3 regions of the Streptomyces sp. NPDC048643 genome follow, and region 1 is predicted to be linked to each of the others. Evidence: riboswitches for the same ligand, from Rfam matches in the RefSeq annotation. Region 1 holds a riboswitch; each other region holds the start of a gene.
What was found. Region 1 has a riboswitch for thiamine pyrophosphate ahead of thiC (phosphomethylpyrimidine synthase ThiC). Riboswitches for the same ligand answer to the same signal wherever they lie in the genome.
Positions count from the first base shown of each region.

Region 2: it holds a riboswitch for thiamine pyrophosphate, as region 1 does, so the genes downstream of both, AB0C62_RS11470 (thiamine ABC transporter substrate-binding protein) here and thiC (phosphomethylpyrimidine synthase ThiC) in region 1, are expected to answer to the same signal.
Region 3: it holds a riboswitch for thiamine pyrophosphate, as region 1 does, so the genes downstream of both, AB0C62_RS36360 (cytosine permease) here and thiC (phosphomethylpyrimidine synthase ThiC) in region 1, are expected to answer to the same signal.

Region 1 is NZ_JBEZHO010000050.1:29,729-39,943, forward strand. Features, by position in the region: gene AB0C62_RS33990 (helix-turn-helix domain-containing protein) at 1-285, shown strand, start outside; gene AB0C62_RS33995 (SsgA family sporulation/cell division regulator) at 385-822, shown strand; gene AB0C62_RS34000 (YibE/F family protein) at 908-2,449, opposite strand; TPP riboswitch at 2,521-2,677, shown strand; gene thiC (phosphomethylpyrimidine synthase ThiC) at 2,670-4,490, shown strand; gene AB0C62_RS34010 (VOC family protein) at 4,579-4,965, opposite strand; gene AB0C62_RS34015 (DUF1801 domain-containing protein) at 4,971-5,333, opposite strand; gene AB0C62_RS34020 (LysR family transcriptional regulator) at 5,511-6,398, shown strand; gene AB0C62_RS34025 (VWA domain-containing protein) at 6,532-8,091, shown strand; gene AB0C62_RS34030 (hypothetical protein) at 8,212-9,075, opposite strand; gene AB0C62_RS34035 (metallophosphoesterase) at 9,257-10,215, opposite strand, start outside.
Region 2 is NZ_JBEZHO010000009.1:8,437-18,651, reverse strand. Features, by position in the region: gene AB0C62_RS11485 (phosphatidate cytidylyltransferase) at 1-213, shown strand, start outside; gene AB0C62_RS11480 (hypothetical protein) at 320-517, opposite strand; gene rlmN (23S rRNA (adenine(2503)-C(2))-methyltransferase RlmN) at 906-2,012, shown strand; TPP riboswitch at 2,054-2,159, shown strand; gene AB0C62_RS11470 (thiamine ABC transporter substrate-binding protein) at 2,242-3,324, shown strand; gene AB0C62_RS11465 (iron ABC transporter permease) at 3,300-4,976, shown strand; gene AB0C62_RS11460 (ABC transporter ATP-binding protein) at 4,977-5,999, shown strand; gene AB0C62_RS11455 (LAETG motif-containing sortase-dependent surface protein) at 6,079-6,762, opposite strand; gene AB0C62_RS11450 (Rossmann fold nucleotide-binding protein) at 6,922-8,037, opposite strand; gene AB0C62_RS11445 (VOC family protein) at 8,172-8,579, opposite strand; gene AB0C62_RS11440 (hypothetical protein) at 8,712-10,196, opposite strand; gene AB0C62_RS11435 (ATP-binding cassette domain-containing protein) at 10,178-10,215, opposite strand, start outside.
Region 3 is NZ_JBEZHO010000058.1:38,801-49,015, forward strand. Features, by position in the region: gene AB0C62_RS36330 (adenosine deaminase) at 1-377, opposite strand, end outside; gene AB0C62_RS36335 (VOC family protein) at 448-840, opposite strand; gene AB0C62_RS36340 (dienelactone hydrolase family protein) at 1,202-1,909, shown strand; gene sph (sphingomyelin phosphodiesterase) at 2,086-3,072, shown strand; gene AB0C62_RS36350 (aldo/keto reductase) at 3,141-4,046, opposite strand; gene AB0C62_RS36355 (alpha/beta hydrolase) at 4,240-5,061, opposite strand; TPP riboswitch at 5,326-5,420, shown strand; gene AB0C62_RS36360 (cytosine permease) at 5,411-6,811, shown strand; gene thiD (bifunctional hydroxymethylpyrimidine kinase/phosphomethylpyrimidine kinase) at 6,896-7,693, shown strand; gene gndA (NADP-dependent phosphogluconate dehydrogenase) at 7,884-9,326, shown strand; gene AB0C62_RS36375 (type II CAAX endopeptidase family protein) at 9,745-10,215, shown strand, end outside.

The sequences.
Region 1 (10,215 bases):
ACCCGCTACCCGGTGCAGTCCCTCACGCCGTACACGGTGCGTGACGAAGACCGGCTGCTGCGGCGCCTCGAACGGACCGGCCGCATGGAACCGGTGATCGAGCGGCAGGAGTACGCGCTGGGTGCCGTCTGCGCCGCCATCCCCATCACCGTGGGCAGTACTGCCGGGTCAATCGGCCTTTCCCTCCCCTCCCACCAAGCCGACCGACTGCTCCTTGCGACACGGAAGTTGCAGAGTGAAATCGGCCTGGTCCTGGGGTCACTCGGTATCTCTATCAGTATCTGAAAACTCACTCCTTGTGATCTGTCGTGCACGTTGAGCAATATTTCAGCTGTGTCAGGGGGACGATTCCTGGCCAGGTGACAGCGAACGACGGGGTAGACGATGCGCGAGTCGGTGCAGGCAGAAGTCATGATGAGCTTCCTCGTGTCCGAGGAGCTGTCCTTCCGCATTCCGGTGGAACTGCGCTACGAGACCCGCGATCCGTACGCCGTCCGGTTGACCTTCCACCTGCCCGGCGACGCGCCGGTGACCTGGGCGTTCGGGCGGGAGCTGCTCATCGACGGGGTGGGCAGGGCATGCGGTGACGGCGATGTGCACATCGCGCCGGCCGACCCGGAGGCGTTCGGCGAGGTACTGATCAGGCTTCAGGTCGGCTCGGACCACGCCTTGTTCCGGTCGGGGACGGCACCACTCGTCGCCTTCCTCGACCGTACGGACAAGCTCGTGCCCCTCGGTCAGGAGCGGTCGCTCGACGGGTTCGACACCTACCTGGACGACGCGCTCGACCGCATCCTGGCGGAGGAGCAGAGCGCAGGCTGAAACCTCGTCACCCCCGGGCGGAGTAACGCTTCCTCAGCGGGGGCGGCCGCCACGGACCCAGGTGCGCCTGCCCGTCAGAGGCGGCTCAGCGCTTGCGGCGGCGGCCCTTCCCGCTCCTGGCCGACATCCTGGCGCCCGCGGGTGCCACCGACACGGCCGGTACCCCGTCACGGTCCGCCGCGACCACCAGAGCGGCCAGCGCTGTCGTCACCGGCACCGCGGCGACCAGGCCGATCGATCCGACCAGAGTGCGCACGATCTCCTCGGCGACCAGTTCGCTGTTGGCGACGGTGCCCACGCTGCTCTGTGCGATCGAGAAGAGCAGCAGCAGCGGCAACGCGGCGCCCGCGTACGCCAGGACGAGCGTGTTGACCACGGACGCGATGTGGTCGCGGCCGATCCGGATACCAGCCCGATACAGGCCGCGCCAGCCCATCGTGGGGTTCGCCTCGTGCAGCTCCCAGACCGCGGACGTCTGCGTCACCGTCACGTCGTCGAGCACACCGAGCGAGCCGATGATGACCCCGGCCAGCAGTAGACCGCTCATGTCGATCGACGGGTACAGGCCGTGGATCAGGCCGGTGCTGTCGTCCGTGTTGCCGGTCAGGACGGCCCAGTCGATGAAGACCGAGCCCAGGATGCCGATCAGCAGCAGGGAGAGCAGGGTGCCGACCACCGCCACGGATGTTCGGGCCGACAGCCCGTGGCACATGTAGAGGGCGATCAACATGATCGCGCTGGACCCGACGACCGCCACGATCAGCGGGTTCGACCCCTGCAGGATCGCGGGCAGGATGAAGAAGTTCAGGATCATGAAGCTGATGGCCAGAGCGATCAGCGCCATGACGCCGCGCATCCGGCCCACCACCACGACGACCACGGCGAACAGGCCCGCCAGTAGCGTCAGGGGCAGCTTGCGGTTGGCGTCCGCCACCGAGTACTGGAGATCCTTGGGGGCCGAGGGCTCGTAGGCGACGATGACTTTCTCGTCCTGATGCAACTGCCGTGACTGGTCCGGCTGGACGATCTCCGTGAACGTACGGCCCTTGTCCTTGCCGGTGTCGATCCGGATGGTCGCCCGCTTGCACTCACCCGTCGCCTGCTGCTGCGCGGACGCGCCCTCGGCCGTGGAGGTGTCGCCCGTCGGCGTCTCCCCCGAGGCGTTGACGGACTTGCAGTCCACCTGGACGATCTTGGTGACCGTCGCGTTCTGGGTCTGCCGGTCGAAGCCGACACCGGTGCGTTCGTGAGCCGGTGCGCCGCCGGGCCACAGCACCACGAGGCCCACCGCGACCGCGGCGGCGAAGGGGATGAGCACCGCGGCGATGACCTTGCGCAGATGCTTCGAGACAGGGGCAGCCGGCCCGTGGTTGTGGCTGTGCGCGTGACCGTGCCCACCGCCGGGGCCCTGTCCTTGTCCGTCGCCGTCACCAGGGCCGGTGTGTCCGCCGCCCGGTTTCGGACCGGGACCGTTTCCGGGTCCAGAACCGTGCCCGTGTCCCCGCCCATCGGAAGGCCCAGGTTCGTGCCCACGACCGCTGCCGGGACCACGTTCGTGGCCGTCGTCGGAGCCCGGACGGCGGGGCGGCTCGGACGGTGGGAACGAGGGCTGCTGGGTCGTCGTCACCGCCCGATCATCGCAAGAACGGCAAGGGCCCCCTGTTCACCGCGCCAGATATGACGCTAGCGTGGAGTCACCTTTGCACACGCGGGAGCTCGGAGCACCGGGCTGAGAGGGCGCTGACCTCCGTCTTCGCGATGTTTCACATGAAACATCGGCGAACGGAAGCCGCTGCGTCGACCGCCGAACCTGTTACCGGGTAATGCCGGCGTAGGGAGTAGGTCTCATGACCAACAAGGACGTACGCACGCCTGCCTCCAGCCAGACGGACGGCGCTTCTTCGCTGTCTCCGACCGATGAGGCCGGGAAGTCCATCGGCTGGCACAAGGCGTACGTCGGGGGTACGCGCCCCGATCTGCGCGTGCCGGTCCGTCAGGTGCACCTGACCAATGGGCAGTCCGTGACGCTGTACGACACCTCCGGCCCGTACACCGATCCGAGCATCGACACGGATGTGCGCCGGGGGCTGGCGCCGCTGCGGGAGAACTGGATCATCGCTCGCGGTGACACCGAGGAGTACGCGGGCCGTCCCGTCCGTCCGGAGGACGACGGGATCAAGCACACAACTCCGCGCGGTGGTCTGCGCAATCTCGACGCGGTCTTCCCGGGACGGCCGCGTCAGCCCCGGCGGGGGCGTTCCGGGCAGGCGGTCACGCAGCTCGCATACGCCCGCCGCGGTGAGATCACCCCCGAGATGGAGTTCGTCGCCGTTCGCGAGAACGTCGAACCCGAGGTCGTGCGCGAGGAGATCGCCGCCGGCCGGGCGGTTCTGCCCGTGAACGTCAACCATCCCGAGATCGAGCCGATGATCATCGGCAAGCGGTTCCTGGTGAAGGTGAACGCCAACATCGGCAACTCCGCCGTCACTTCCTCCATCGAGGAGGAGGTCGAGAAGATGACCTGGGCGACTCACTGGGGCGCCGATACTGTCATGGACCTGTCTACCGGGCGGAACATCCACACGACCCGAGAGTGGGTGCTGCGCAACTCCCCCGTGCCCATCGGAACCGTGCCGCTCTACCAGGCGTTGGAGAAGGTCGACGGCCGTGCCGAGGAGCTCACCTGGGAGATCTACAAGGACACGGTCATCGAGCAGGCCGAGCAGGGTGTGGACTACATGACGGTCCACGCGGGGGTCCGGCTGGCGTACGTGCCGCTCACCGCGAACCGCAAGACCGGCATCGTCTCGCGCGGCGGCTCGATCATGGCGGCCTGGTGCCTCGCGCACCACCAGGAGTCGTTCCTGTACGAGAACTTCGAGGAGCTCTGCGAGATCCTCGCCGCGTACGACGTCACCTACTCGCTCGGCGACGGTCTGCGGCCCGGCTCCATCGCGGACGCCAACGACGCCGCGCAGTTCGCGGAGTTGAGGACGCTCGGGGAACTCAACACGATCGCGAAGCGTTTCCATGTACAGACGATGATCGAAGGCCCGGGACATGTCCCGATGCACAAGATCAAGGAGAACATCGACCTTCAGCAGGAGATCTGTGATGAAGCTCCGTTCTATACGCTCGGCCCGCTGACCACCGACGTCGCGCCCGCGTACGACCACATCACCTCCGGCATCGGTGCCGCCATGATCGCCTGGTGGGGCACGGCCATGCTCTGCTACGTGACGCCCAAGGAGCACCTGGGGCTGCCCAACCGTGACGACGTCAAGACAGGCGTCATCACCTACAAGATCGCCGCTCATGCGGCCGATCTCGCCAAGGGCCACCCCCGTGCGCAGGACTGGGACGACGCGCTGTCCGATGCCCGCTTCGAGTTCCGGTGGGAGGACCAGTTCAACCTGGCTCTCGACCCGGACACGGCCCGGGAGTTCCACGACGAGACGCTTCCGGCCGAGCCCGCCAAGACGGCCCACTTCTGCTCGATGTGCGGACCGAAGTTCTGCTCGATGAAGATCAGCCAGAGCATCAACGAACGGTTCGGTGGCGACAGGGCTGCGGGTGCTTCGGAGGCGGAGATCTCCGAGGGCATGCTCCAGAAGTCCCGGGAGTTCGCGGAGGCGGGCAACCGCGTCTATCTGCCGCTGGCCGACTGACCCGTTCCGTGGGTCGCGGTCCGGGTCACCGAACCCCCGGGCCGTGACCGGCGGGCTGTCGAGCGGCAGTCGGTCGGGCGCCGGCCGGTCATGCCGTGGTGTCCTGCGGATACCAGCGCAGTTCCACTGTGTTGCCGTCGGGGTCGCGGACATAGAGCGAGGTGGCCGTACCCCGAGCGCCGAAGCGTGGGCCGGGTCCGTCGACGACGGTGAAGGTTCCGGAGGCGACCACCTCGTCCCAGTCCAGCGGTTCCACCGCGAGACAGATGTGGTCGACGTTCGACCCCCCTCGGGCGCCGGCGGCCAGGTCGATGATGGTCTCCTCGGTGACCCGCACCGACGGGAACGGAGCCTGACCGACGCGCCACTCGGCGACGCGGACCGGTTCCAGGCCGAGGAGACCGATGTAGAAGTCCAGGGACCGTTCGACGTCCTCGACGGTGAGCACCAGGTGGTCGAAGGCCTTCACGCGCACGGAGCTCATGACGTCTCCAGCGCCACGGCGAGACGGAGCCACTCGGCGAAGAGGGCCGGATCGACCTCGTCGACACGGCTGAGCTTCACGGAGGCCATCCGGCGGGACCCGGCCACCAGCCGGCCTGACGGGTCGGCCACGTCCTGGCCGCGCCAGAGGCCGAAGGTGACGTAGGACGTGTAGGCCTTGAGCAGGCAGACCGGGGTCCGGCCGGGTCTGTCGCCGAGGCTCCAGGTGGGATGCCCGTGCCACAGCGCACCGGACGTTTCCGGGAGGGCGGAGTCGATGACGGGGCGGATCTTCCCGGCGGTCTCGCGCAGCGGACCGTCGAGGTTGTCCAGATAGGAGGTGATCTCCGAGGCAGTCATGTGGTTCCCGTTCAGGTGAGGGCCCAAGGGGCTCAGGTGAAGGGTGAGGAGACGAGGGCCTGGCCGGGGTTGCCCCGAAAGGCCATGGTGACGCCTTCTACGATCCGCCGTACGGCAGTCGTCATCAAGGCAGGATCGGTGTACGACCGTTGAGCCAGATTTAACGCCGGAGGAATCGTGCTGGAGCGGCTGGAGATCGAGACCTTCCTGGCGCTGGCCGAGGAGCTGCACTTCGGCCGCACCGCCGAGCGGTTGTTGATCACCACCGGACGGGTCAGCCAGGTGATCAAGAAGGTCGAGCGTCAGGTGGGCGGCTCGCTGTTCGAACGAAACAGCCGCTCGGTCCGGCTCACCCCGATCGGACGCCGACTGGCCGACGACCTGGTGCCCTTGGTCGCCGCGATGGACGAGGCGCTGCGACGGGCGAGGGACGCCAGCCGTGGGGTCACCGGGGAGTTGCGAGTGGCCTTCCTCGGGGAGTGGACGGCACCCGCACTGCTCAGAGCGGTCGCCCTGTTCGAGGAGCGGCACCCGGACTGCCGTGTCGACGTGCGGGAGGTCCAGCTGGCCAACTCACGCGCAAGCCTGGTGGACGGTTCGATCGACCTTCTGCTCGCGTCGTACCCCTTCGACGGGATGGCTTGCGGACCCGCGCTGCTGCGGGAGGGACGGGTGCTCGCCGTCGCGGCCGGTCATCCGCTCGCCGGCGAGGAGGGCGTGTCCGTCGAGGTGCTCGCGGAGCACCCCGTGGTGCGGTACCCGCACGTGACCTCGGCGGGGTTCAAGCGGGACCGTACGCCGGACCGCACTCCGTCGGGCAGGCCCGTTCCGAAGGGCCCGGTCGGCGAGTCCTTCTCGGAGATGCTGACCCTCGTCGCGATGGGGCGGGGCGTCCTGCCCGTGGGGGACCACTCCCGGCGGTACTACCCCCGGCCCGATGTCGCCTACGTGCCTCTGTATGACGCGCCGCCGATCGAGAGGGGACTGATCTGGAGTGAGGCCAACACCACCGAGCGGCTGCGCGCGTTCGTACGGGCGGCGACGGACGCCACCCCCTCGCTCTGAGGCCGCGCCCCTACCGAGGGGCTGGGAACCGAGGTCGGAGCGGCCGCCCCGGGCCGGTGGACGGATGGAGGCGCGTGCGGCTGGTTGTGTATCGGGCGGGCCCGGTGCCCGGTTCTCTGGGCAGACTGGGCGTATGACAGCGACATCGATGAGCAAGGGCGGCAACCTTCCCGTCGCCGTCGAGGCGGTGCAGGTCGAGCTCGGCTGGTCCGGGGGCACCGGTGCGCCGGACGCCGATGCCTCGGCGCTGCTGCTCCGTGCCGACGGACGGGTGAGGGACGACGGTGACTTCGTCTTCTACAACCAGCCTCAGCACGCCTCGGGTGCCGTGCGTCATCTGGGGAAGCGACGGGACGGCGGGGCCACGACGGACACCGTCGGAGTGGATCTGGGGGCCCTGGAACCGGAGATCGACCGGGTCGTGCTCGGCGCCTCGGCGGACGGGGGCACCTTCGGCCGGCTGTCCGGTCTGCGGCTGCGCCTGCTCGACGCCGGGACGGGCCGCGAGCTGGCGCTGTTCGAGATGGAGGCCACGACGGAGACGGCGTTCATCGGTGGTGAGCTGTACCGGCGGGCCGGTCAGTGGAAGTTCCGCGCGGTGGGACAGGGGTACGCGTCAGGCCTCGCGGGCCTGGCCACCGACTTCGGGATCAGTGTGGACGAGGAACCGGATGCCACCGGGTCGCCGGCGGCCTCTGCACCCACGCCCACGCCCACGGCATCGCCCACGCCCACCTCCGTGTTCCCGCCCCCTCCCGCTGCCCCGGCACCTCGGCCGGCCGACGCGACATGGCCCGCACCGGTAGCGTCGGCCGCCCCCGTCCCGCCCGCCGGCTCGCCGCACGCGAGCGCTCCGCCGCCGTCCGCCCCTCCCGTACCGCCCCGCTCGCCTGCGGCCCCTGCCCCTGTCCCGGCCGCCGCCTCCGCTCCGCGTCTGGTCAAGGGCGAGGAGCAGTTGCCGGTGGACATGCGCAAGCGGCTCTCCCTGCGGAAGGAGCAGGTGGCGGTCAGCCTGCGCAAGCACGGGGCGGAGGGGGTGACGGCGCGCGTCATCCTGGTTCTGGATGCCTCCGGGTCCATGTCCTTCCTGTATTCGAAGGGTGTCGTCGCGGACGTCGTGGAGCGGATGGCCGCGGTGGCCGCGCAGCTCGACGACGACGGTGAGATGCAGGCGTGGACGTTCGCCTCGAACCCGGCCCGGCTGCCGGACCTCGCGCTGGGAGAGCTGCCGGAGTGGCTGCAACGCCATGTCCGGGTCGGTGAACTGACGCTGTTCCGGCGCAAGAAGCCGCGCAAGGGCCTGCTGCCGGGTCAGGTGGACATGCGCGCGGTGGGAATCCAGAACGAGGAGCAGAAGGTGATCGCGGAGGTGCGCACGTACGTCCGTGAGAACCCCGCCGCCCCCACACTGGTGCTCTTCTTCTCCGACGGCGGCGTCTACCGCAACAAGGAGATCGAGACCGAGCTGCGGGCGGCGGTGGACGAGCCGGTCTTCTGGCAGTTCGTGGGGCTGGGGCGTTCCAACTACGGTGTGCTGGAGCGGTTCGACACCCTGCCCGGCCGGCGCGTCGACAACGTGGGCTTCTTCGCCGTCGACGACATCAGCGACGTACCGGACGCGGAGCTCTACGACCGGCTGCTGTCCGAGTTCCCTTCGTGGATGCGCGAGGCCCGGCGGCTGGGGATCGTCTGAGACGACGACAGTGAGGGTGCCGGCCGGAGGACCGGCCGTCACCCTCCCCGAGGCAGCCGTGTGGGCCCGCGCGCCTGCGCGGGCCCTTCCCCCGTGGTCCCGGCCGTCGGCGGTCCGGAATTATTCGGGCTGGTGTTCCGGCCCCCCGAAGTCCGGGCTCGAGAAGTCCGGGCTGGAGAAACTCGGGCGCGGACCCGCCGCCGGTCCGCTGTCGGGGCTGCTGAACCCCGGCCGGTCGTAGCCCAGGTGCGGGATGCGGCTGGGCGCCGGTGTGGCGCGGTCCAGGGCCACCGAGCCCGGATCCGCGAGGGCTTCCCGGAAGAACGGCAGGATGCCGCGCTCCAGCAGGGCGTCGTGCCAGGCGTCCCTGGCCCGGGCGACCTGTTCGGTCAACTCGCCGCCCGCTCCCGCCAGGAGCGAGGACGAACTGTTGCGCAGGGCCGTCAGCAGCAGACCGGCCGCGGCGACGAGGATCGCCGCCGCGGTGACCGCGCCGAAGACCCATCCGGTGGTCAGGAGGGTCCGGGCGATGTCCGGCTCCGGGTTGAGCATCTTGAGGATGTAGCCCACGAGCAGGAATATCACCGCGGCCGTCCCGGCGAGGACGGGGGCGAGCACCGCGACGACGGCGATGGCGCCCGCGCCCGCGGTCTCGGTGACCTCGCTCACGGTGGCGGCGAGCCCCATCGCGCCGGCGCCCGGCTCCGGGGAGCCGGTCTCCTCACTCACGACCGGAGTGGACGCCACCGGGCGGCGCATTTCCTCGCGGGCCTTCACGTAGTGCGTGTACTCGTCCGCCGCGGCCGTCGTGATGAGGGCGGTGGCGTTGAGCGCCATGGTGCGCAGTTGTTCGAGGTTGAGCCGCTGGCCGACAGCGGCGAGTTCCGGGCGGTGTGGTGCGGAGCGCAGCGCCTCGTCGAGGATCCGCTCGTAATCCTGGCGGTCCTCGCTCAGCAGGTGCTGCGGAACGCTGTTCATCTGCATCCCCCGATGCTCCGTAGGGCTGATGGCTCGCACGCTGACGAGCCGTTGGGCAGAAACGGAGGGGAGCCTGCTACGGATAAGCCGATGGTAGAGCGGTGACGGCACGCCGTGACAGGGGGTTTCCAGAAATTGGCCCCTGGCCGGCGCGCTCCACCCGGAGAGACGCCTGCCCGCTGAACGGTCAGATATCCAAAGGAAGTTGCTGGACCAGTAGCTTTCCGGCCATGGTCACTCCGCCGTCCATGGCGATGGCGAGTCCGTCGGCGTAGAGGTGCGGCCCCTCCACCACGGGGCCCGCGCTGTCCTCGCCCTCCTCCGTGCCGACCTCGCCCAGCAGGTACGGAATGGGGCTGTGACCGTGGACGATGCGTGTGCCGCCGTACGTTCCGAGCAGTTCGCGGACGGCCTCGGAGCCGCCGTCGTCGCGGAAGGCGAAGCGCTTGGTGAGCTTGCGGAACACGTCCCAGCACTCGTCGGCGTCGTTGCGGGTGAGGGTTTCCCGGACGGTGTCGTTGACCGCTTCGATCGAGTCGCCGTAGTCGAGGTAGGCGGTCGTGTCGGAGTGCACCAGCAGGTGTCCGTCGACGAGTTCCATGGCGTCGAGGCGGGCCATCCACTGGAGGTGGTGGTCCTGGAGGCGGTCCATGTCCGTCTTCTGGCCGCCGTTGAGCAGCCAGGCGGCCTGGAAGGTGGCGGTGCCCGCGCCGGAGTTGACGGGGGTGTCGGCGAACCGCTTGGCGCCGAGCAGCAGCAGCTCGTGGTTGCCCATGAGCGCCTTGCAGTAGCCGCCGGCCGCGGCCGCCTCGGCGGAGAGCCTCATCACGAGGTCGATCACGCCGATGCCGTCCGGGCCGCGGTCGGTGAAGTCGCCGAGGAACCAGAGACGTGCGGTGCCCGCGGACCAGTTGCCCGCGGCGTCGAGGAGCCCCTGCTCCTGGAGCGCGGCGACCAGCTGGTCGAGGTAGCCGTGCACGTCGCCGACGACGTACAGCGGCCCTGGGCCCTCGTCGGGGACCGGGACGGCCGCCGGGTCGACGGTGACCTGAACCGTGTCACCTCGGTTGATGACCGGCAGATCGCGCTGTGTGGGCGTGTATCCCTCGGGGAATTCTCCCGGGAACTCGCCCGGGAAGTCCTCGG
Region 2 (10,215 bases), on a different contig from region 1:
ACCTGGTGGCAGGGTCTGGTCATCGGCCTAGCGGTCGCGGCCAGCGCCACGCTCGGCGACCTCGGCGAGTCGATGATCAAGCGGGACCTCGGCATCAAGGACATGGGCACGCTGCTGCCGGGCCACGGCGGCATCATGGACCGGCTCGACTCGCTCCTGCCGACGGCTCCGGTGGTCTGGCTCCTGCTCGTCCTCTTCGTCGGCTCGGGCTGACCGCCCTTCCGCACCCACGCGTCCGTTTGCGCGTACCTACGACACCGCCCCTCCCGGTCGGATGATCACCACACGGTGAGTCATGTGACCGGGAGGGGCGGTGTCGTCAGTTCGGGCCGTAGGTGTGGGGTGGGCCCTCCTGCCAGTGGACCCAGGCCGGGTCGTCGAGGAGGTCCTCGGCGTCCGGGAGGCCCGCGCGGCGCAGGAACTCGACGAGGTCGGCGTCGCTGTGGGCGAGGCCGGCGCTCCGCGCACGGATGGTGACGCGGCGGCCGCCGGTTCCGGAGGGGCGGCCCACGACGATGGGCGCGGTGGGGGCTTCCGCGTCGTCGGGGCCGGTGGGGTCGGATGATGCGTGGTCGTTGTTCACAGGACACCGAGATTCCGGTTCGGCGATCGTGTCGCCGGTGCGGGACGGCTGCCAGGCCGGCCAGGCGCGGACTGCGCGCGGGCGCTCCGGACGGGACACGTTATCGGACACGAGTTCGATTCTAGGTCCAAGCGGCATGTGGTGAGAGCACTCTGCCGGAACAGGCCGGTCGCGAGTGGTCCCGGCGGGCACTGTGCGCAGGGCGTCCCGGGAGGCGCAAGGGGCGGGGAGGCCCGAATCCGAGCGGGCACGCCCCGGTCCGTCCGCACCGGGACACGCGGGGCCCGGGTCATGCGATCCGATCTGCGACACTGGTACAGCCATGCCTAAGCCCGGAGAACTCACCTTTGTAGCGCCGCGCGGAGCCAAGAAGCCGCCGCGGCACCTTGCCGATCTCACGCCTGCCGAGCGCAAAGAGGCGGTTGCCGCGATCGGCGAGAAGCCGTTTCGTGCCAAGCAGCTCTCGCAGCACTACTTCGCGCGGTACGCGCACGACCCCGAGCAGTGGACGGACATCCCGGCCGCCTCGCGCGGCAAGCTCCAGGAAGCACTGCTTCCCGAGCTGATGACGGTCGTCCGGCACCTGTCGACGGACCAGGAGACCACCCGCAAGACCCTGTGGCGGCTCTTCGACGGCACGCTCGTCGAGTCCGTGCTGATGCGCTACCCGGACCGGGTGACGATGTGCATCAGCTCGCAGGCCGGCTGCGGGATGAACTGCCCGTTCTGCGCCACCGGACAGGCCGGCCTCGACCGGAACCTGTCGACGGGCGAGATCGTGCACCAGATCGTCGACGGGATGCGGGCGCTGCGCGACGGCGAGATCCCCGGTGGCCCGGCGCGGCTCAGCAACATCGTCTTCATGGGGATGGGCGAGCCGCTCGCCAACTACAAGCGCGTCGTCGGGGCGATCCGAGCCCTCACCGACCCCGAGCCGGACGGCCTCGGCCTCTCGCAGCGCGGCATCACCGTGTCGACGGTCGGCCTCGTGCCCGCCATCAACCGGTTCTCCGACGAGGGCTTCAAGTGCCGTCTCGCGATCTCCCTGCACGCTCCGGACGACGAGCTGCGCGACACCCTCGTCCCCGTGAACACGCGGTGGAAGGTGCGCGAGGTGCTGGACGCCGGATGGGAGTACGCGGCGAAGTCCGGGCGGCGCCTGTCCATCGAGTACGCCCTCATCCGGGACATCAACGACCAGGCGTGGCGGGGCGACCGGCTGGGCCGGATGCTCAAGGGCAAGCCGGTGCACGTCAACCTCATCCCGCTGAACCCGACCCCGGGTTCGAAGTGGACCGCCTCGCGGCCCGAGGACGAGAAGGCGTTCGTCGAGGCGATCGCCGCCCACGGCGTGCCGGTGACCGTCCGGGACACCCGCGGCCAGGAGATCGACGGAGCGTGCGGTCAGCTCGCCGCGACCGAGCGGTAGTCTGAGGCGCGTCCGTACAACTTCATATCCCTAACATCTTCATATTCCGACAGGGGAGCGCCACAGCGCTGAGAGTGCGGGACAGACCGCAGACCCTCTGAACCTTGCCCAGGTCATTCTGGGTAGGAAGTTCGGTCATCACTCAAGCTGTTGCGCCCTGCCCGGGATCTGTCAGAGGTCCCGGGCAGGGCCGCGTCTCTTCCTGGTCAGCCAGGAGGAATCAGTGAGCATCACCAGCAAGCGGTTCGCGGCCACGGCCGTCGGGCTGAGCCTCGTCGCGCTGCCCGTCCTGTCGGCGTGCGGCTCGTCCGACGCCGGCGCCTCGGGCGACTCGAAGACCGTCACGCTCGTCACCCACGACTCGTGGGTCGTGTCCAAGAGCGTGCTCAAGGACTTCGAGAAGCGGTCCGGGTACACGGTCCGCGTCCTGAAGGACGGCGACGCCGGGCAGGCCGTCAACAAGGCGATCCTGACCAAGGACAACCCGCAGGGCGACGTCTTCTTCGGTGTCGACAACACCCTGCTGAGCCGGGCCCTCGACAACGGGCTCTTCCAGTCCTACGAGGCCAAGGGCTCCGACGCGATCGCCGGTCAGTACCGGGTCGACCAGGACAAGCACCGGGTCACGCCCATCGACTCGGGCGACATCTGCGTCAACTACGACAAGGCGTACTTCAGCAAGCACAAGCTGGCGCCGCCGACGTCGTTCGACGACCTGGTCGAGCCCGCGTACAAGGACCTCCTCGTCACCGAGAACGCGTCGACCTCCTCGCCCGGTCTCGGCTTCCTGCTCGGGACCGCCGCGAAGTACGGCGACGACCGGTGGCAGGGCTACTGGAAGAAGCTCAAGGCCAACGGCGTGAAGGTCGTCGACGGCTGGGAGCAGGCCTACAACGACGAGTTCTCCGGATCCGCCGGCGGCAAGAAGGCCAAGGGCGACCGGCCCCTCGTCGTCTCGTACGCCTCCTCGCCGCCCGCCGAGGTCGTCTACGCCGACCCGAAGCCCAGCACCGCTCCCACCGGGGTCGTGGAGGGCACCTGCTTCCGCCAGGTCGAGTACGCGGGTCTGCTCGACAACGCCTCGAACACCAAGGGCGGCAAGGCGCTCCTCGACTTCCTGCTCACCAAGCAGTTCCAGGAGGACATGCCGCTGAACATGTTCGTGTACCCCGTCACCGACACCGCTCGGGTGCCCGAGGAGTTCACGAAGTTCGGTCCGCAGGCCAAGGACCCGGAGACCCTGGCCCCCGCGAAGATCGCCGCCGATCGCGACCAGTGGGTCAAGTCGTGGACCTCGCTCGTACTGAAGTAGCCGGGCGGAACCCGCGCGCGGCCCGTCGGCAGGGCGCGACGCGGCTCGGCCTCATGGCCCTGCCCGTCGCGTTCTTCGCGGTGTTCTTCGCGTACCCCGTGGTCGCGATCGTCGCGCGCGGGCTCCACGTCGACGGCGGCTGGCGGTTCGGCCGGCTCTGGGACGTCCTGGCCCAGCCCGACATCCGGCACGTGCTGTGGTTCACCACCTGGCAGGCACTCGCCTCCACGGCGCTCACGCTGCTGATCGCGCTCCCCGGCGCGTACGTCTTCGCGCGCTTGGAGTTCCGGGGAAAGCAGATCCTGCGGGCCGTGGTGACCGTGCCGTTCGTGCTGCCCACCGTCGTCGTCGGCACCGCGTTCCTCGCGCTCGTCGGCCGGGGCGGGCTGCTCGACGAGCTGTGGGGTGTGCGGCTGGACACCACGGTGTGGGCGATCCTGCTCGCCCACGTCTTCTTCAACTACGCGGTCGTCGTACGGACCGTCGGCGGGCTCTGGTCGCAGCTCGACCCGCGGCAGGAGGAGGCCGCGCGGATGCTGGGCGCCTCGCGCCTCGCGGCCTGGCGCAGGGTGACCCTTCCGGCGCTCGCCCCCGCCGTGGCCGCCGCAGCCCTCATGGTCTTCCTCTTCACCTTCACCTCGTTCGGTGTGGTGCAGATCCTCGGAGGGCCCACCTTCTCGACCCTGGAGGTCGAGATCTACCGGCAGACGTCCGAGATCTTCGACCTCGGGACGGCGGCGGTGCTGACGATCATCCAGTTCGTGGCGGTCGGTGCGATCCTCGCCGTGCACGCCGCGACCGTCCGCCGCCGCGAGACCGCGCTGCGGCTGGTGTCCGCGGACACGACCGCGCGCAGGCCGCGCGGCGTCGGGCAGTGGGCGCTCCTCGCCGGGGTACTGGCGAGCATCGCCGTCCTGCTCGTGCTGCCTCTCGCCGTCCTCGTCCAGCGCTCCCTCGACGCCCCGGGGTTCCGCTACTACCGGTCGCTGGCCGACGACGACGGGGGCACCTTCCTCGTCGCCCCGATCGCCGCGATCGGCAACTCGCTGGAGTACGCGCTCGCCGCCACCGCGATCGCGCTGCTGATCGGTGGTCTGGCGGCCGCGGCCCTGACCCGCCGCGCGGGCCGTCTCGTACGGGGCTTCGACGCGCTGCTGATGCTGCCCCTCGGCGTCTCCGCGGTGACCGTGGGCTTCGGGTTCCTGATCGCCCTGGACGAGCCGCCCCTGGACCTGCGGAGCAGCTGGATCCTCGTGCCGCTGGCGCAGGCGCTCGTCGGTGTCCCCTTCGTCGTCCGGACGATGCTGCCCGTGTTGCGGGCGGTGGACGGGCGGCTGCGGGAAGCCGCGGCCGTGCTCGGGGCGTCACCGTGGCGGGTGTGGCGCGAGGTCGATCTGCCGATGGTGCGGCGCGCCCTCCTGATCGCAGCGGGGTTCGCGTTCGCCGTCTCCCTCGGGGAGTTCGGCGCGACGGTCTTCATCGCGCGGCCCGACAACCCGACGCTGCCGGTCGCCGTGGCCCGGCTGCTCGGGCGCGCCGGCGATCTCAACTACGGCCAGGCGATGGCCCTTTCGACGATCCTGATGGCGGTGTGCGCGGCCGCGCTGCTGCTGCTGGAGCGGGTACGCACCGACCGGACCGGGGAGTTCTAGATGCTGCTGAGCCTCAGGGGCGCGACCGTACGATTCGGCGGGCGGGCCGTGCTCGACGCGGTCGACCTCGACGTCGCCGAGCACGAGATCGTCTGTGTGCTCGGGCCGAGCGGCAGCGGCAAGTCCACCCTGCTGCGGGCGGTCGCCGGTCTCCAGCCGCTGGACGCGGGCGGCGTGGCGCTGGACGGGCGGGACCAGGCGGCGGTGCCCGCGCACCGGCGGGGCGTCGGCCTGATGTTCCAGGACCACCAGCTCTTCCCGCAGCGGGACGTGGGCGGCAACGTCGGCTTCGGGCTGCGCATGCACGGCGCGCCGAAGGCCGAACAGGTCGAGCGGGTCGCGGAGTTGCTCGAACTCGTCGGCCTGCCCGGCGCGCGGAACCGGGCCGTCGCCTCCCTCTCCGGCGGCGAGCAGCAGCGCGTCGCGCTGGCCCGCGCGCTCGCCCCCCGCCCCCGCCTGCTGATGCTCGACGAACCGCTCGGCCAGCTGGACCGCTCACTGCGCGAACGGCTCGTCGTGGAACTGCGCGGACTTTTCGCAGAGTTGGGCACGACGGTGCTCGCCGTCACGCACGACCAGGGGGAGGCGTTCGCGCTCGCCGACCGGGTCGTGGTGATGCGCGACGGACGGATCGCCCAGTCCGGCACGCCTCTTGAGGTCTGGCAGCAGCCGGCGGACGCGTTCGTGGCCCGGTTCCTCGGCTTCGACAACGTCGTGGACGCGACCGTGAGCGGCGAGGCCGCCGACACCCCCTGGGGGAAGGTCCCGGCGCCCGAGGGAGCCGCGCAGGGGCCCGGCACGCTCCTCGTACGGCCCGCGGGCGTCCGGCTGGTGGCCCCGGCCGACGGGCTGCGCTGCACGGTCACCGCACGCACCTTCCGGGGCACCCACGTCGCCGTACGGCTCCGGCCGCGGGACGCGCCGGAACTGGAGGCGGCGTGCGCGCTGCGGGAGGCGCCGGAGCCCGGCGAGGCGGTCGGGGTGCAGTTCGACCCCGCGGAGATCGTGCTGCTCGGCGGATAGCAGCCCCGGGGTCGGGAGCGGAACAGGCGTGTGGCCCGCCTCCGGGGAGGAGGCGGGCCACACGGTCGTGCGGGGTGGGTCAGTTGGCCTTCGAGGCGCCGCGGCGACGCATGCCGAAGAAGACCGCTCCGCCACCGACGACGACGAGCGCGCCGGCGATACCGGCGATCATCGGGGTGTTGGAGCTGGCGCCGGTCTCGGCGAGGTTGGACTCACCGGCCGCAGCCGACGGCGAGTTGTCGCCCGCGGCCGCCGGAGCGGTGCTGCTGCTCTCCTCGGCCGAGGGGGTCGCCGAGTCCGAAGGCTTCTCGGACGGCTTCGGGGTGTCCGAGGGCGACGGGGTCCCGGAAGGCGACGGGGACTCCGAGGCACAGCCCTCGGCCGACGTGGTGAGGGTCGGCGAGACGTCCTCGTTGACGAGGCCCGGGACGTCGACGTGGATCCGGTACTGGGCCTTGGGGCCCCAGTTCTCCGAGAACGTCACGGTGGCACCGTCACGGGTGCCCTTGACCTTCTCGCTGCCGATCTGCTTGGCGTCGGCGCCGTTCGACTCCAGGAAGACCGTGACGGTCGCTTCCTTGCCGGAGGCGTCCGTGTCGGTCACGGTGATGCTGCCCTTCCCGTTGTCGCAGGAGGCGACGGCCGAGAAGTCACGGATGTTGCAGGCGAGTGCGTTGCCCGCCACGCCGAGCGCGAGCGCGGCAGAGGCGGAGGCAACGCCGAGGATTCGCACGGTACGTGCGGTGCGTCGAGATATGGACACGATTGCCCTTCACAGGTTGCGCAACTGCGGGGGGTGTCGGGGGATTTGCTGCGCTTCGTTCACTGGCAACAGCACCCCCACGAGTTTCACAGGTTTATAAGCGTTGCCTAAGGGCTGTCAATGCGTAGACGCCAGACGGCTGTTGGCTTTGCCGAGACATTAACCGGCAAGGTGTTTGAGTGCCTCCGGAGCGTCATCGATCCGGTCGACGAGAGCGATCCGCGACTCCATCGCCCGTTCCCGCGCCAGGGATTGGAGCAAGGGCCAGGCGGGGTGCCGTTCGGTCCAGTGGACGCGGTCCACGAGGACCATGGGAGTGGGCTCGCCCCGTGACTCGTAGTAGTTCGGCGTCGCGTTGTCGAAGATCTCCTGGACGGTCCCGGCGGCCCCCGGCAGGAACACGACTCCGGCGTTCGAGCGGGCCAACAGGCCGTCCTCACGCGTTGCGTTGGCGAAGTACTTGGCTATGTGCGCGGCGAACGCGTTCGGCGGCTCGTGGCCGTAGAACCAGGTGGGGATGCCCACCGAGGGTTCGCCGGACGGCCAGCGCTCGCGCACCGCGAAGGCGGCGCGCGCCCACTCGGTGACCGATGGGGTGAACGACGGTGTACCGGCCAGGATGCCGAGCGCCTCGCCGAGCATGCCGTCCTCGAAGGGGGCCGCGTACGCGCCGAGGTTGGCGGCCTCCATGGCGCCCGGGCCTCCGCCGGTCGCGACCATGAGACCGGAGCGGGCCAGGTCGCGGCCGAGCCGTGCGGCGCCCGCGTACGCCTCCGTGCCGCGCGCCATCGCGTGGCCGCCCATCACGCCGACCACCCGCGCTCCCGCGAGGAGTTCGTCGAGCGCGTCCGAGACCGAGTCGTCGTGGATGGCGCGCACCGTCGACGCGAAGATGTCGCCGTCCGCCCTGGTCTGCTGGAACCAGGCGTACGCGCGGGCGTCCGGCGTCGCCTCGTAGCCCGCGTCGAGCCCGTCGAAGAGCTCGGTGGGTGAGTAGAGGCGGCCGCGGTACGGGTCGAGGGGGAGGCCCGGGACGGGCGGGAAGACGAGCGCGCCCGACGCGCGGACCTTGGCCGCCGCCTCGGGGCCCATCGAGCAGCCGAGGAAGACGGTGTCCGTGGTGTCCACGGCCAGCAGGGCGCGCGTACGGTCCGTCAGATCGATGGCCTGGATGCGGAGACGGGCGAGCGAGCCGCCCGACGAGACGACCGCGTCGAACTCGGCGAGGGACTCGATCTCACGGTCATGGGCTGCGTGAAGAGGTGTCGGCTGCACCGGGCCATGTTAGGGGCCGCGGTCCGCGTCCCGGGCGGGTACCGGAAAGGCCTCCGGGAACGGCGGCGGGGCCGGTGCGCGAACCCCTGTACCGCGCTCCGGCCCCGGGACTCGAACCGGGAGTGAGAGGCTGCTCAGCCCTGGACCGCCGCCGGGTCCATCCACACGACCTCCCAGGTGTGGCCGTCCGGGTCGTCGAAGGCCCGGCCGTACATGAAGCCCTGGTCCTGGGTCTCGCCGGAGGCCGAGCCGCCGGCGTCGATCGCGGCGTCGACCAGCTCGTCGACCTTCTCGCGGCTCTCGGCGCTCAGACACAGCAGCACCTCGCTGGACCTGGTCGCGTCCACGATCTCCTTCTTCGTGAAGTCCGCGTAGCGCTGCTTGCTGAGCATCATCGCGACGATCGTGTCGCTGATGACCACGCAGGCGTTGTCGTCCGTGGAGAACTGCGGGTTGATCGTGTAGCCGAGCTCCGTGAAGAACTTCTTCGAGACGTCCACGTCGGACACGGGCAGGTTCACGAAGATCATCTGCTGGTACATCTGAGGTCTCCCGTTCGCGGTGTGCCGCTGGCGTCGTGTCGTTCGCAGGGTTAGACCGGCGGTCCGCGCGGAACTCATCGCACCGCGCGGAACATGTGTCCGGAGACTCGCGCGCCGGCCCGCGCGGGCCGGTCAGTTGATCAGCGGAAGCGCGGCCAGTTCGGCGACGGCCCAGGTCAGCGGGGCGAACGCGGCGAACAGTGCGCCGACCCGCAGGGCCGCCGCCGCTCGCAGCGTCGCGGCGGGCGCCCCCAGCCGCAGTAGGGCCGCCGTGGTGTCGGCGCGCGCCTGCTTCGCCTCGACGGCCGCCGTGGCCAGCGTCAGCAGCGTGCACCCGGCGACGAGCAGGGCGCCGAGGGTGGTCAGCGGGCCGAACGCCGGCCGGGAGCCGGTGTACAGCACCGTCGCGGCGAACGCGCCCGACGCCACCGCGCACACCACACCGAGCGGCTGCCCGATGCGCCGCGCCTCCGCCTGGAGCACCCGGCCGGCCAGCAGCCGCAGCGCGCCCGGCCGTACCGCCTGGAGCAGCCGCCCGCACAGATACGTGATCGCGGGCCCCGCGAGGGCGAGTCCGACCGCCGTCAGCACCCAGCCGGCCAGCACCCCGGCCGGACCGCTGACGAAACCACCGGGCAGCGCCAGCGATGGCGCCGGTCCCGAACGGCTCGCGTACGTCTCCACGGCCAGCCCGGCCGCGACGGCGGCCGCGCCCCAGGAGAGGCCGTTCGGCGCGGTCTCCGCGGCGGGCAGGCCCCGGGAACCCGTCTCCACGACCGGGCGGGCGGCGGCGTCCGCGCCCTCACCCGCGCCCGATGTGCCGGTCCTGCCGTGAGCGCCGGCGCCGGAGCGGTCCTGTGCGCCGACCCGTACCGGCGTCTCGTCGGCGGCGGGCGCCGCGTTGGTCCAGTGGATGCCGCTGCCGTCGGAGTCCGTCGGCGACTGCTCGGACGCCTCGGGGGTCTCGGTCGGCGTGGTGGTGGGTGTGCCGCGGCCGTCCGGCTGTGCGCCGGGCAGGACCGCGCGCGGGGGAGCGGTCGCGACCGCGCTCTGCCGTGCCGACAGCCATGTCAGGCCGTACGTCCGTGCGGCGCCCTTCGCACGGCCCTCCCGCGGGCGCAGGGCCAGCGCGGCCGCGCCGGAGGCCGCGAGGGGCACCAGGGCGAGCAGGGTCAGGGCGGCCGGCAGGGGCAGCTCCTGGTCGACGGCGAGGAACTCGGCCGCCGCCCCGTCGAACGGGATGCCCGTCAGGTCACCGCGCAGCTGGAGGAACAGGAGGAGCGCGAGCGCCGAGCCGAGCAGCGTCGACAGGGCCGTGGTGAGGGCGGAGACCGCCATCAGCCGGACCGGGCCGAGACCGACGGCGGACAGACCGGGCCGGGGGCGGGTTCCGGGGTCGGTTCGGGCGACCGCCATGGCGAAGTAGACGGTGGCGGCGAGGGGGACGACGCACCAGGCCAGGCGCAGCGCGCCGGCGGCCGAGGCGTCCGGGTGGCTCATCGCGTAGCCCAGCGTGCACAGCAGCAGGAACCCGGTGCCCGCGGAGGCGGCGGCGACCAGGAGCCGGCGGAGCTGGACGAGGGGGCGGCCCGCGCGGGCTAGACGGAGAGCGAGCACGCGGCCCGGCCTTCCGTCT
Region 3 (10,215 bases), on a different contig from region 1:
ACGGTCTCGACGACCTCGGGCAGGGTCAGCCCGCCGTTCACCATCAGCTCGGGCGCGTAGCGCACCTCGCCGTAGACGACACCGTCCTCGGCGAGGTCGAGGACGTACTCCTCGGCCGTGCGCAGCAGCCCCTCGCGGGACTGCATCACCGCGAGGGTGTGCTCGAAGGTGGCTATGTAGCGCACCAGGTCACCGGAGTTGGCGGCCTCGTAGTACCAGTCGGCCAGCTCCTGCGGGTCCGTGGTCGGCAGGGTGTGGCCGACGGTCTCCGCGAGCTCGACCAGGGTGGCCGGGCGCAGGCCGCCGTCGAGGTGGTCGTGCAGCACCGCCTTGGGCAGGCGGCGGATGGTGTCGATGTCGATGCGGGGCGCGGTCATGTGCGGTGTTCCTCGGAAGGTCGTTCGGAGCGGAAGGGTGCGGGAGGTGCGGGGAGGCGCCGGGGACGGGTCACTCGGCGGGCTGGAGCAGGTCCCAGCGGTTGCCGTACAGGTCCTGGAAGACGGCCACCGAGCCGTACGGCTCGTGGCGGGGCTCCTCCAGGAAGGTCACGCCGGCGGCGAGCATCCGGGCGTGGTCCCGGGCGAAGTCGTCGGTGTGCAGGAAGAAGCCGACGCGCCCGCCCGTCTGGTCGCCGACCCGGCCGCGCTGCGCGTCGTTCTTGGCGCGGGCCAGCAGCAGCCCGGTCCCGCCGTCGACGGTGCCGGGCTCGACGACGACCCAGCGGGAGCCGTCCGGCCGCGGGGTGTCCTCGACCAGGCGGAATCCGAGGGCTTCGGTGTAGTGGCGGATCGCCTCGTCGTAGTCGTCGACGACGAGGGTGACCAGGGCGATGCGTCGCATGGGACCTCTCCAGGGTTATACGTAACACGTAGCGTACGGCATCCCGTCAAGTGCTCCGGCGAGGCTCGGGAGGGGGCGGAGGGCGGTCTCCCCCGGCGCCGTCGCCCGGCGGCGGTCGAGGGCACCCGGTCCGCGTCGCCGACGGTGCCGCCCACCCCACCCCGCAGCGACGACCGAGTCTCGGTCCTCGCGGCGGCGACGGACCCCTCCCCCGTTGCCGGTGCAGCGCGTCGCCCCGGGCTCCGCCCCGGCCGTGCGGGCCGGGGGTCGGTGGCGCGGGCGCGCATGACAGGGTGGTGATCGACTCGGGGCCGGCCCGCCGCGCCCCGCCCGACGCCGTCCCCCACGGGAGTTGAGTGACATGTCCGAGCTGCCGCAGCCGACCGGATCCCCGGCCCACCAGAACGTGACGTTCCCCAGCGCGGGAGGCACCGCGCACGGCTATCTGGCGCTGCCGCCGTCGGGGCGCGGCCCCGGCGTGATCGTCATCCAGGAATGGTGGGGTCTGACCGACCACATCGCCGACGTCACCGACCGGCTGGCGGCCGAGGGCTTCGTGGCGCTCGCGCCGGACCTGTACGGCGGGAACGTCGCCCACGACAGCGAGGAGGCGTTCCGGATGATGCAGGAGCTGCCCGTCGCACGCGGTGTTGAGCTGCTCTCCGGGGCGGTCGACCACCTGCTGGGGTTGCGCGAGGTCACCTCGGACACGGTGGCGTCGGTGGGCTTCTGCATGGGCGGCGGCTTCGTCCTCCAGCAGGCCGCGGCCGACCCCCGGGTGAGCGCGGCCGTGCCGTTCTACGGGGTGATCCAGGGCGAGCTGCCCGACTTCTCGGGCCTCACCGCGCGGATCCTCGGCCACTACGGCGAAGAGGACAACTCCATCCCCCTGGAGAACCTGGACCGGCTCCGCGAGGCGATCGAGGCACAGTCGGGCATCGTTCCCGACCTGCGCGTCTACCCGGCCGGGCACGCCTTCTTCAACGACCGCCGGCCGACCCACGACGCGAAGTCCGCGGAGCAGGCGTGGAAGAGCACCCTGGCCTTCCTGCACGAGCAGTTGGGCTGACACCCGAGGCGACGCCCCCGGCCCCGGCCCCGCGCGGATGCCCCCACGCGCGGCCGGGGGCATCCGGACGTACTTCTCGACGACATCCTTTCCGTGCACGGGAGTTACCTGACAGTAATCGCCGGTGATTTGATGTGCGGCGCCACTCAAGCCCCCCTCACCCTCAGGGAGACCCAGTGCCGCACTCCTCACTGCGCCGTGCGCAGTGCGCAGCCACCCTCGTTCTGTCGCTGACCGCCGCCGGGCTCGCCGGGGCCTCGCCCGCGGCGGCGGCCGGGGCCACGACGCCCTCGATGAAGGTGCTCACGTACAACGTCTTCCTCATGAGCAAGAACCTGTATCCCAACTGGGGCCAGGACCACCGGGCCGCCGAGATCCCGAAGACCTCGTTCTTCCGCGGGAACGACGTCGTGGTGCTGGAGGAGGCCTTCGACAACGCGGCGTCGGACGCGCTGAAGAGCGCGGCGGCGGCCGAATACCCGTACCAGACCCCCGTGGTGGGCCGCGGCAGGAGCGGCTGGGACGCGACCGGTGGGGCCTACTCCGCGACGACGCCCGAGGACGGCGGGGTCACCGTGCTGAGCAAGTGGCCGGTCCTGCGCAAGGAGCAGTACGTCTACAAGGACGCGTGCGGCTCCGACTGGTGGTCCAACAAGGGCTTCGCCTATGCGGTGTTGAACGTGAACGGGACCAAGGTGCACGTGATCGGCACGCATGCGCAGTCGACGGACTCCGGGTGCGGCACGGGTGAGGCGGCGTCGATGCGCGGCCGCCAGTTCAAGGCGATCGACGCCTTCCTGGACGCCAAGAACATCCCGGCGGACGAGCAGGTGCTGGTGGCGGGCGACATGAACGTCGACTCACGGAGCACGGAGTACGCCTCGATGCTCGCGGACGCGGACCTGGTGGGCGCGGACGCGCGGACCGGGCACCCGTACTCCTTCGACACCCGGCAGAACTCGATCGCCCTCGACCGCTATCCGGACGACCCCCGCGAGGACTTGGACCACGTCCTCCACCGGGCGGGGCACGCGCGCCCCGCCGGCTGGACGAACGAGGTCGTCAAGGAGCAGTGCGCGCCCTGGACGGTGTCCAGTTGGGGCACCGACTCCACGTACACGAACCTCTCCGACCACTACCCTCTGCGGGCCTCCGCCGGCTGAGTCGGCCGACTCCGCCCACGGGCCCCTGTCCCCGCTTCCGCTGATCGGAGCGGGGCAGGGGCCCGGTCTCAGACCTCCGCGGGCGACGCGTCGAGCCGGGCGAGTTCCGTGTCCGTCAGGCGCAGCGCGCCCGCGGCGATGTTCTCGGCCAGGTGGTCCGGGTTGCCCGTGCCGGGGATGGCGAGCACGTTCGGGCCCTGCCGCAGGGTCCAGGCGATGCGGATCTGCGCGGGGGTCGCGTCGTGCGCCGCGGCGACGGCGCGTACCTCGGCGTCCGTCGCGTCGCCCTGCGGGCCCAGCTCGCCGCCCTTGCCCGCGATGGCGTAGAACGGGACGAAGGCGATGCCGAGTTCGCCGCAGGCCCGCAGGAGGGCGTCGTTCTCCGGGGAGGTGCCGCCGAGCGCGTACCGGTTCTGCACGGAGACCACGGGGGCGATGGCACGGGCCTCGTCGAGGTGGGCGATGCCGACGTCGGAGATGCCGAGGTGCCGGATCATTCCGGCGTCGCGCAGTTCGGCGAGTGCTCCGAAGTGCTCGGCGATGGAGTCCTGGCGCATGCGGCGGAGGTACACCAGGTCCAGGTGGTCGCGGCCGAGCTGCCGCAGGTTCTCCTCGACGTGGGCGCGCAGTTGGTCGGGGCGGGCCGAGGTGCCCCACTCCCCCGCGTAGTCCCGGAAGGGCCCGACCTTGGTGGCGATGACAAGGTCGTCGGCGTACGGCGCCAGCGCGCTGTTGATCAGTTCGTTGGCGGAACGCAGCGAGGAGAAGTAGAAGGCGGCGGTGTCGATGTGGTCGACGCCCAGTTCGACCGCCCGGCGCAGCACGGCGATCGAGCGCTCGCGGTCGCTCGGCGTCCCGTGGTGGAAGGCCGCGCTGCCCGTCAGCCGCATCGCGCCGAAGCCGACGCGGTTGACGGTGAGGTCGCCCAGTGTCCAGGTGCCCGCGGCGGACGCGGTGATCGTTTCAGCGGTCATCGCGGCAGTCTCGCACACGCCCCGGAGGTGGCCGTTCGGGCAGGCGCGGCCGGTCAGGGCACTCACGTCGGGGGTGAGCCGGTGCGGTTCCGGTCGACGCGACGCCGTCTGCCGGCGCCCTTACTCACACGTGCAGTTGGGGGCGGCCTCCCCGAAGTGGCCCCCGGTGGGCCGGGGTTCAGGTGGGCTGGGTTCAGGTGGTGGCGGGACGGGTGATCCGTGCGGTGAAGGCGGCGACGTCGGCGACCACGCGTTCCGGCTGTTCCCAGTGGACGGCGTGCCCCGTGTTCTCGTACGGGAGGAGGTCCGCTCCGTGGACCGCGTCCAGGATCGTCTGCTGGTCCTCGCGGGTCAGGAAGCGGTCCTGCTCGCCCCAGATGACGAGGGTGGGCACCAGGATGCCCGCGAGGGTCGCGCCGAGGTCGGCGTCGAGGAGTCCGCGCCCGGTCTCCTGCCAGACGTGGGTCGGGAGCTTGAGGCCCTCCTCGACCATCGTCTCGACAAATCCGCGGGCGAGCGGGGCGGCGCTCGTGCCGGTGACGAACTCCTCGACGAACGCGCGGGGCACGGGGTCGGCGAGCCCGTCCAGGCTCTTCCGCCACGCGTCGGCCGCGGGCTTGTCCGCGAGGGTCCCGGGGACGCCGAGCAGGACGAGCCCGGCGACGCGGTCGGGGTGGCTGCCGGCGACGATCCGCGCGGGTATGCCGCCGGTGGACGCCGCGACGACTACGGCGCGCGGGATGTCGGCGGCGTCGAGGAAGGCGACCAGGTCGGCCGCGAAGTCGTCGGGGGTGTAACCGTCCGGCGGGCGGCCCGCGTCGCCGTGGCCGCGCTGCGTGGGCGCGTACCCGTGCAGGGACGGCGGAAGACGCCGCAGGAGGGGCTCGAAGGACCACCAGGAGTCGGCGAGACCGTGCACGAAGACGACCGGCGTACCACTGGGGTAGCCGGCTTCGGCGTACGGAAGGGTCAGCCCCTCGTTCACCTGCGCGGACTTCAGGGAGATCACGGTCACGGCGCGCTGCCTCCTTCCGCCCGGCCACCCGGGTCCTGGAACCCGGGAACGGAGAGCGGGCGGCGATCACCTCCGACACTACCGACGGGAGGCGCCCGGCGCGCTGCGGGTGGCCCGGCCGGGGGCCGGAGGAGCGGTGGGACCGGGCCCGGGCTGCCGCGCGCGACCGGGGGCCTGCCGGACCGGGCGGTCCTGGCGGAGCGATGGGGATGAGCGCAGGTCCGCCATACACAGGAGTGCGGGGATGGGGTTAGTGTGTCCGTCGTACCGGACACGGGGTGCCCCGTCCGAGGGCTGAGATCACACCCGTCGAACCTGAACCAGTTCGTACTGGCGGAGGGATGTCTTCATGCCTTTGGCGCATGTTTCCGGCGGGCTGCCCGCCGACAGCCGGCCGACCGTCTTCGACGGGTCGATGCCCGCGGCTCCCGGCGACCTGCGGGTGGAGGGGCACGGCATCGAACCGGTCCCCGAGGGCAACCGGTACGGCGGGCCCTGGCGCCTGTTCACCGTGTGGTTCGCCCCCAACCTGACGATGACGGGCGTGTTCACCGGCACCATCGGCATCGCGCTCGGTCTGGACTTCGGCACCGCCCTCGCGGCGGTCGTCCTCGGGACCGTGGTCGGTGCGCTGCCCACCGCCTACCTCAGTACCTGGGGCGGCCTCACCGGCACCGGCCAACTCCCCCTCGCTCGGCTCGCGTTCGGCCGGGCGGTGGCACTGCCCGGGCTCCTCCAGTGGCTGTCCTCGGTGGCCTGGGACGCGCTGATCGGGCTGTTCGGCGGGGACGCGCTGGCGCGGCTGTGCGGCTGGCCGTTCTGGGTCGGCGTCCTCGTGATGATGGCGGCGCAGGGGGCGCTCGGCGTCCTCGGTTACGAGGCGATCCATCGTCTGCAGATCGTCATGACGTTCGTGCTCGCGGTCGCGTTCGCGGTGATCGCGTGGCGGATGCTGGACGGGGTCCACCCCGCCGCGACCGGCTCCGCGACCGGCGCGGACCACATGGGGGCGTTCGTGCTCACCAGCACCATCGCGCTGAGCCTCTCGCTGTCCTGGGCTCCGTACGCCAGTGACTTCAGCCGCTATCTGCCGCGCACCACCTCCCGTCCGCGGATGTTCTGGTGCACCCTGCTCGGGCTCGTCGTGTCGTTCGTCGCCGTGCAGGCCCTCGGTCTGTGGGGCGCGTCCGTGCTGACCGACCAGACGGCGGCGGGTGTCGAGGCGTTGCTGGGCGGCGGGGTGGCGGGCGCGTTCGGGCTGCTCGCCGTGGCGCTGGCGGCGGTGTGCAGCAACGCGATGAACGACTACAGCGGTTCGCTCGCGTTGCAGACCCTCGGCGTGCGGATCCCGCGCCCGGTGGCGGCCGCGCTGGCGGCGGCGCTCGGGTTCCCGCTCGTGCTGTGGATGCACGCGGCGGACACCACGGCCCGCTTCCAGAACGTGCTGCTGTTCGTGGGCTACTGGATCCCCGGGTTCGTCGCGATCGTCGTCGTCGACTGGATCGCCCGCGCACGCGAGCGCGCCGGTGCACCCGTCGACCTCGCCGTCGAAAGCGCCCGCAGGTTCCCCGCATGGCCGTCCCTGCTGGCCTTCGTCGCCGCGTTCGGCGCGGCCGTTCCGTTCATGGACACCAGCCTGTACGTGGGTCCGGTGGCCGACGCGTTGCACGGCGCCGACCTCTCCTACTACGTGGCGTTCCTCGTCGCCCTCGCCCTCTACACACCCCTGCGACTGCGCCGCCGCGCCTAGGACGTGCCCAGAGGACCTCGGGCCGTCGAGCCGGGCGTCCCGCAGGTCGTGGAACTCCTTGCCGTACCCCGAGAGGAACCTCGTATGACCACGCCGCCCCGCGTCCTGACGATCGCCGGATCCGACTCCGGCGGAGGCGCCGGAATCCAGGCCGACCTGAAGACGATGCTGGCGCTCGGCGCCCACGGGATGAGTGTGCTCACGGCGGTGACCGCGCAGAACTCCGTCGGTGTGCAGGGGGCTTGGGAGTTGTCCGAGGACGCGGTGCGCGCCCAGTACCGCAGCGTCGTCGACGACATCGGCGTCCAGGCCGTCAAGACGGGCATGCTGTCGTCGCCCGCGCTCGTCACGACGGTCGCCGAACTCCTGGCGGACGTGGGAGCACCGGTCGTCGTCGATCCGGTCAGCGTCTCCAAGCACGGGCACCGGCTGCTGGCCGACGACGCGCTCGACGCCGTACGGCACCGGCTGTTGCCGCGGGCGACGGTGGCCACCCCGAACCTCGACGAGGTGGCCCAGCTCACCGGGGTGAAGGTGACGGACGAGGAGGGGATGCGGCGGGCCGCCGACCGACTCCTCGCGTACGGCCCGCGCTGGGTGCTGGTGAAGGGCGGTCATCTGCCGGGCGAGGCGGTCGACCTGCTCACCGACGGCACGGCGGAGCACTGGCTGCGCGCGCCCCGCCACGACAACCGGCATACGCACGGCACCGGTTGCACCCTCGCGTCGGCCGTCGCGGTGGGCCTGGCCGAGGGTCTGGCGGTGCCGGACGCCGTGCGGCGGGCCAAGGAGTACGTGACGGCGGCGATCGAGGCCGGTTTCCCGCTCGGTTCCGGCATCGGACCGGTGGACCACGGATGGGCGCTGCGCCCGGGCGCGTAAGCCGGGCTCCCGCTCCGGGAGTCGGCCTTCGGAGCACCCTCCGGAAGGACCGGACACACGCTCTCGTGCACCAGCCGGTGCCGGCGGTGAACATCACGGCCCCCGCCGTGCGTACTGATCGGCACAGCGACAGTCGTCTGCTCGCCCGTCAGGTACGCGGGGACGCAGATCCGGATCCAAGGAGCACACCATGAAGGCGACCGCGCAGATCGGCGTCACAGGGCTCGCCGTGATGGGCCGCAACCTGGCCCGCAACTTCGCCCGGAACGGCTACACCGTCGCCGTCCACAACCGCACCCCTGCCCGGACCAAGGCGTTGATCGAGGAGTTCGGGCACGAGGGGGCCTTCGTGCCCGCCGAGTCGGCGGAGGAGTTCGTCGCGGCGCTGGAACGCCCCCGCCGCCTGATGATCATGGTGCAGGCGGGTGCGGCCACCGACGCCGTCATCGACGAGTTCGCCCCGCTCCTCGAGGACGGCGACATGATCATCGACGGCGGCAACGCGCACTTCACCGACACCCGCCGCCGCGAGCAGTCGCTGCGCGAGCGCGGCATCCACTTCGTCGGCGCCGGGGTGTCCGGCGGCGAGGAGGGCGCCCTGCACGGGCCGAGCATCATGCCCGGCGGCTCACCGGAGTCGTACGCCTCGCTCGGCCCGATGTTCGAGTCGATCAGCGCCAAGGTGGACGGCGAGCCCTGTGCCACCCATATCGGCACGGACGGCGCCGGCCACTTCGTGAAGATGGTGCACAACGGCATCGAGTACGCCGACATGCAACTGATCGGCGAGGCCTACGACCTGCTCCGCCGGGTGGGCGGCTACACGCCCGCGCAGATCGCGGAGATCTTCCGGCGCTGGAACCGGGGCCGCCTCGACTCGTACCTGATCGAGATCACCGCCGAGGTCCTCGCGCACAAGGACGCCGCCACCGGGGAACCGTTCGTGGACGTCGTGGTCGACGCCGCGGGGCAGAAGGGCACCGGCCGCTGGACGGTGCAGACCGCCCTCGACCTCGGCTCGCCGGTCACCGCCATCGCGCAGGCGACCTTCGCACGTGCCGCCTCCAGCCAGGCCGGGCTGCGCGCCGCCTACCGTGACCTGCCCGGCGGCACCCACTGGGACCTGTCGGCGACGGAGGCCGAGCGTTTCACCAGTCAGGTCGAACACGCCCTGTACGCGTCGAAGTTGATCGCTTACGACCAGGGCTGGAAGATGATCCTGGACGCCGCCGCCGAGTACGGCTGGGACATCGACCTCGGCGAGGTGGCGAAGATCTGGCGCGGCGGCTGCATCGTCCGGGCCGCGTTCCTCGACCGGATCCGGGCCGCCTACGCGGTCGATCCGGGCCTGGTCAGTCTGCTCTCGGACGCGGGCTTCGCGACGGAGATCAAGGACGCGCAGGTGCCGTGGCGCGAGGTCGTCGCCACGGCCACCCGCAGAGGCGTTCCGGTGCCCGCCTTCTCCGCCGCCCTGTCGTACTACGACACCCTGCGCGCCGACCGGCTGCCGGCCGCGCTCACCCAGGGCCAGCGCGACTTCTTCGGCGCCCACACCTACCGGCGCACCGACCGCGAGGGCAGCTTCCACACCCTCTGGGGGGAGAGCTCGCGGGCGGAGACCGAGGTGCTGTGACGTCCGGCCGCCTACGAGCCGGTACGGAGCCGGCCGGACACCCGTCCCGGGGTCGTCCGGCCGCCTCGCCCCTGCACGCCACGCCACGCCGCGTCGCATGCCGTCGCGGACGCCGTCACGCGCAACTCGTCGCTGATGCCGACCGATGAGGAGGATCTCGGCACTCTGGACGCGGCCTGTCAGGAAGCGTCCGGGAGCCCCTCTACGCGGTCCCGGTCCGCGTTCGGCCGCCTCCACGGCAAAGGAGTTGGCGAAGACCTTCAGGCACGGGAATTCTGAGCGGGCGCCCCTCCCGTCGGTCAGGGGCGTTCCGCGACGCCGTGGCGACGGCTCCGTGAGAATCTGTCCACCAGACGCGGCGACCTCGGAGCGTGCCCGACGCGGTGGGACCGTCGCTGCCGGGCGAAGGGGCGAGACCGTGCGCGACAGAGTGGAAGCGACACCGCAGGACCGGCCCGGTCGCAGCCTGTCATGGCCGTGGTTCCTGGTCGTGGTGATCGTCTACGCGGGCGTCATCCAGGGCCTGGGGCGGATCGTCGGTGTGGACACCAGCTACTCCGAGAGCCAGTTCCCCAGCACCGCGTCCCTCGTGCGCAACGCGCTCGTCCCGATCGGGGCGTCGATCCTCTTCGGAGCCGGTGTCGTCACGTGGCTGGGCTGGTGGCGCGTGGTCCCCCACTACCGAGCGCCCGTCAGACGCTGGGTGCGCTGGGTACCGATCTCCATGATCGCCGCCGCCGTGATCGGCATGAACTACCCCCACCTCGCCGACCAGAGCGTCTCCCTCGTGGTCTGCCTGCTGCTCCTCGGCCTGTTCGTCGGCGTCGGCGAGGAGCTCATGTTCCGGGGCATCGGCGTCCACGTCTTCAGCCGGGCCGGATTCTCCGAG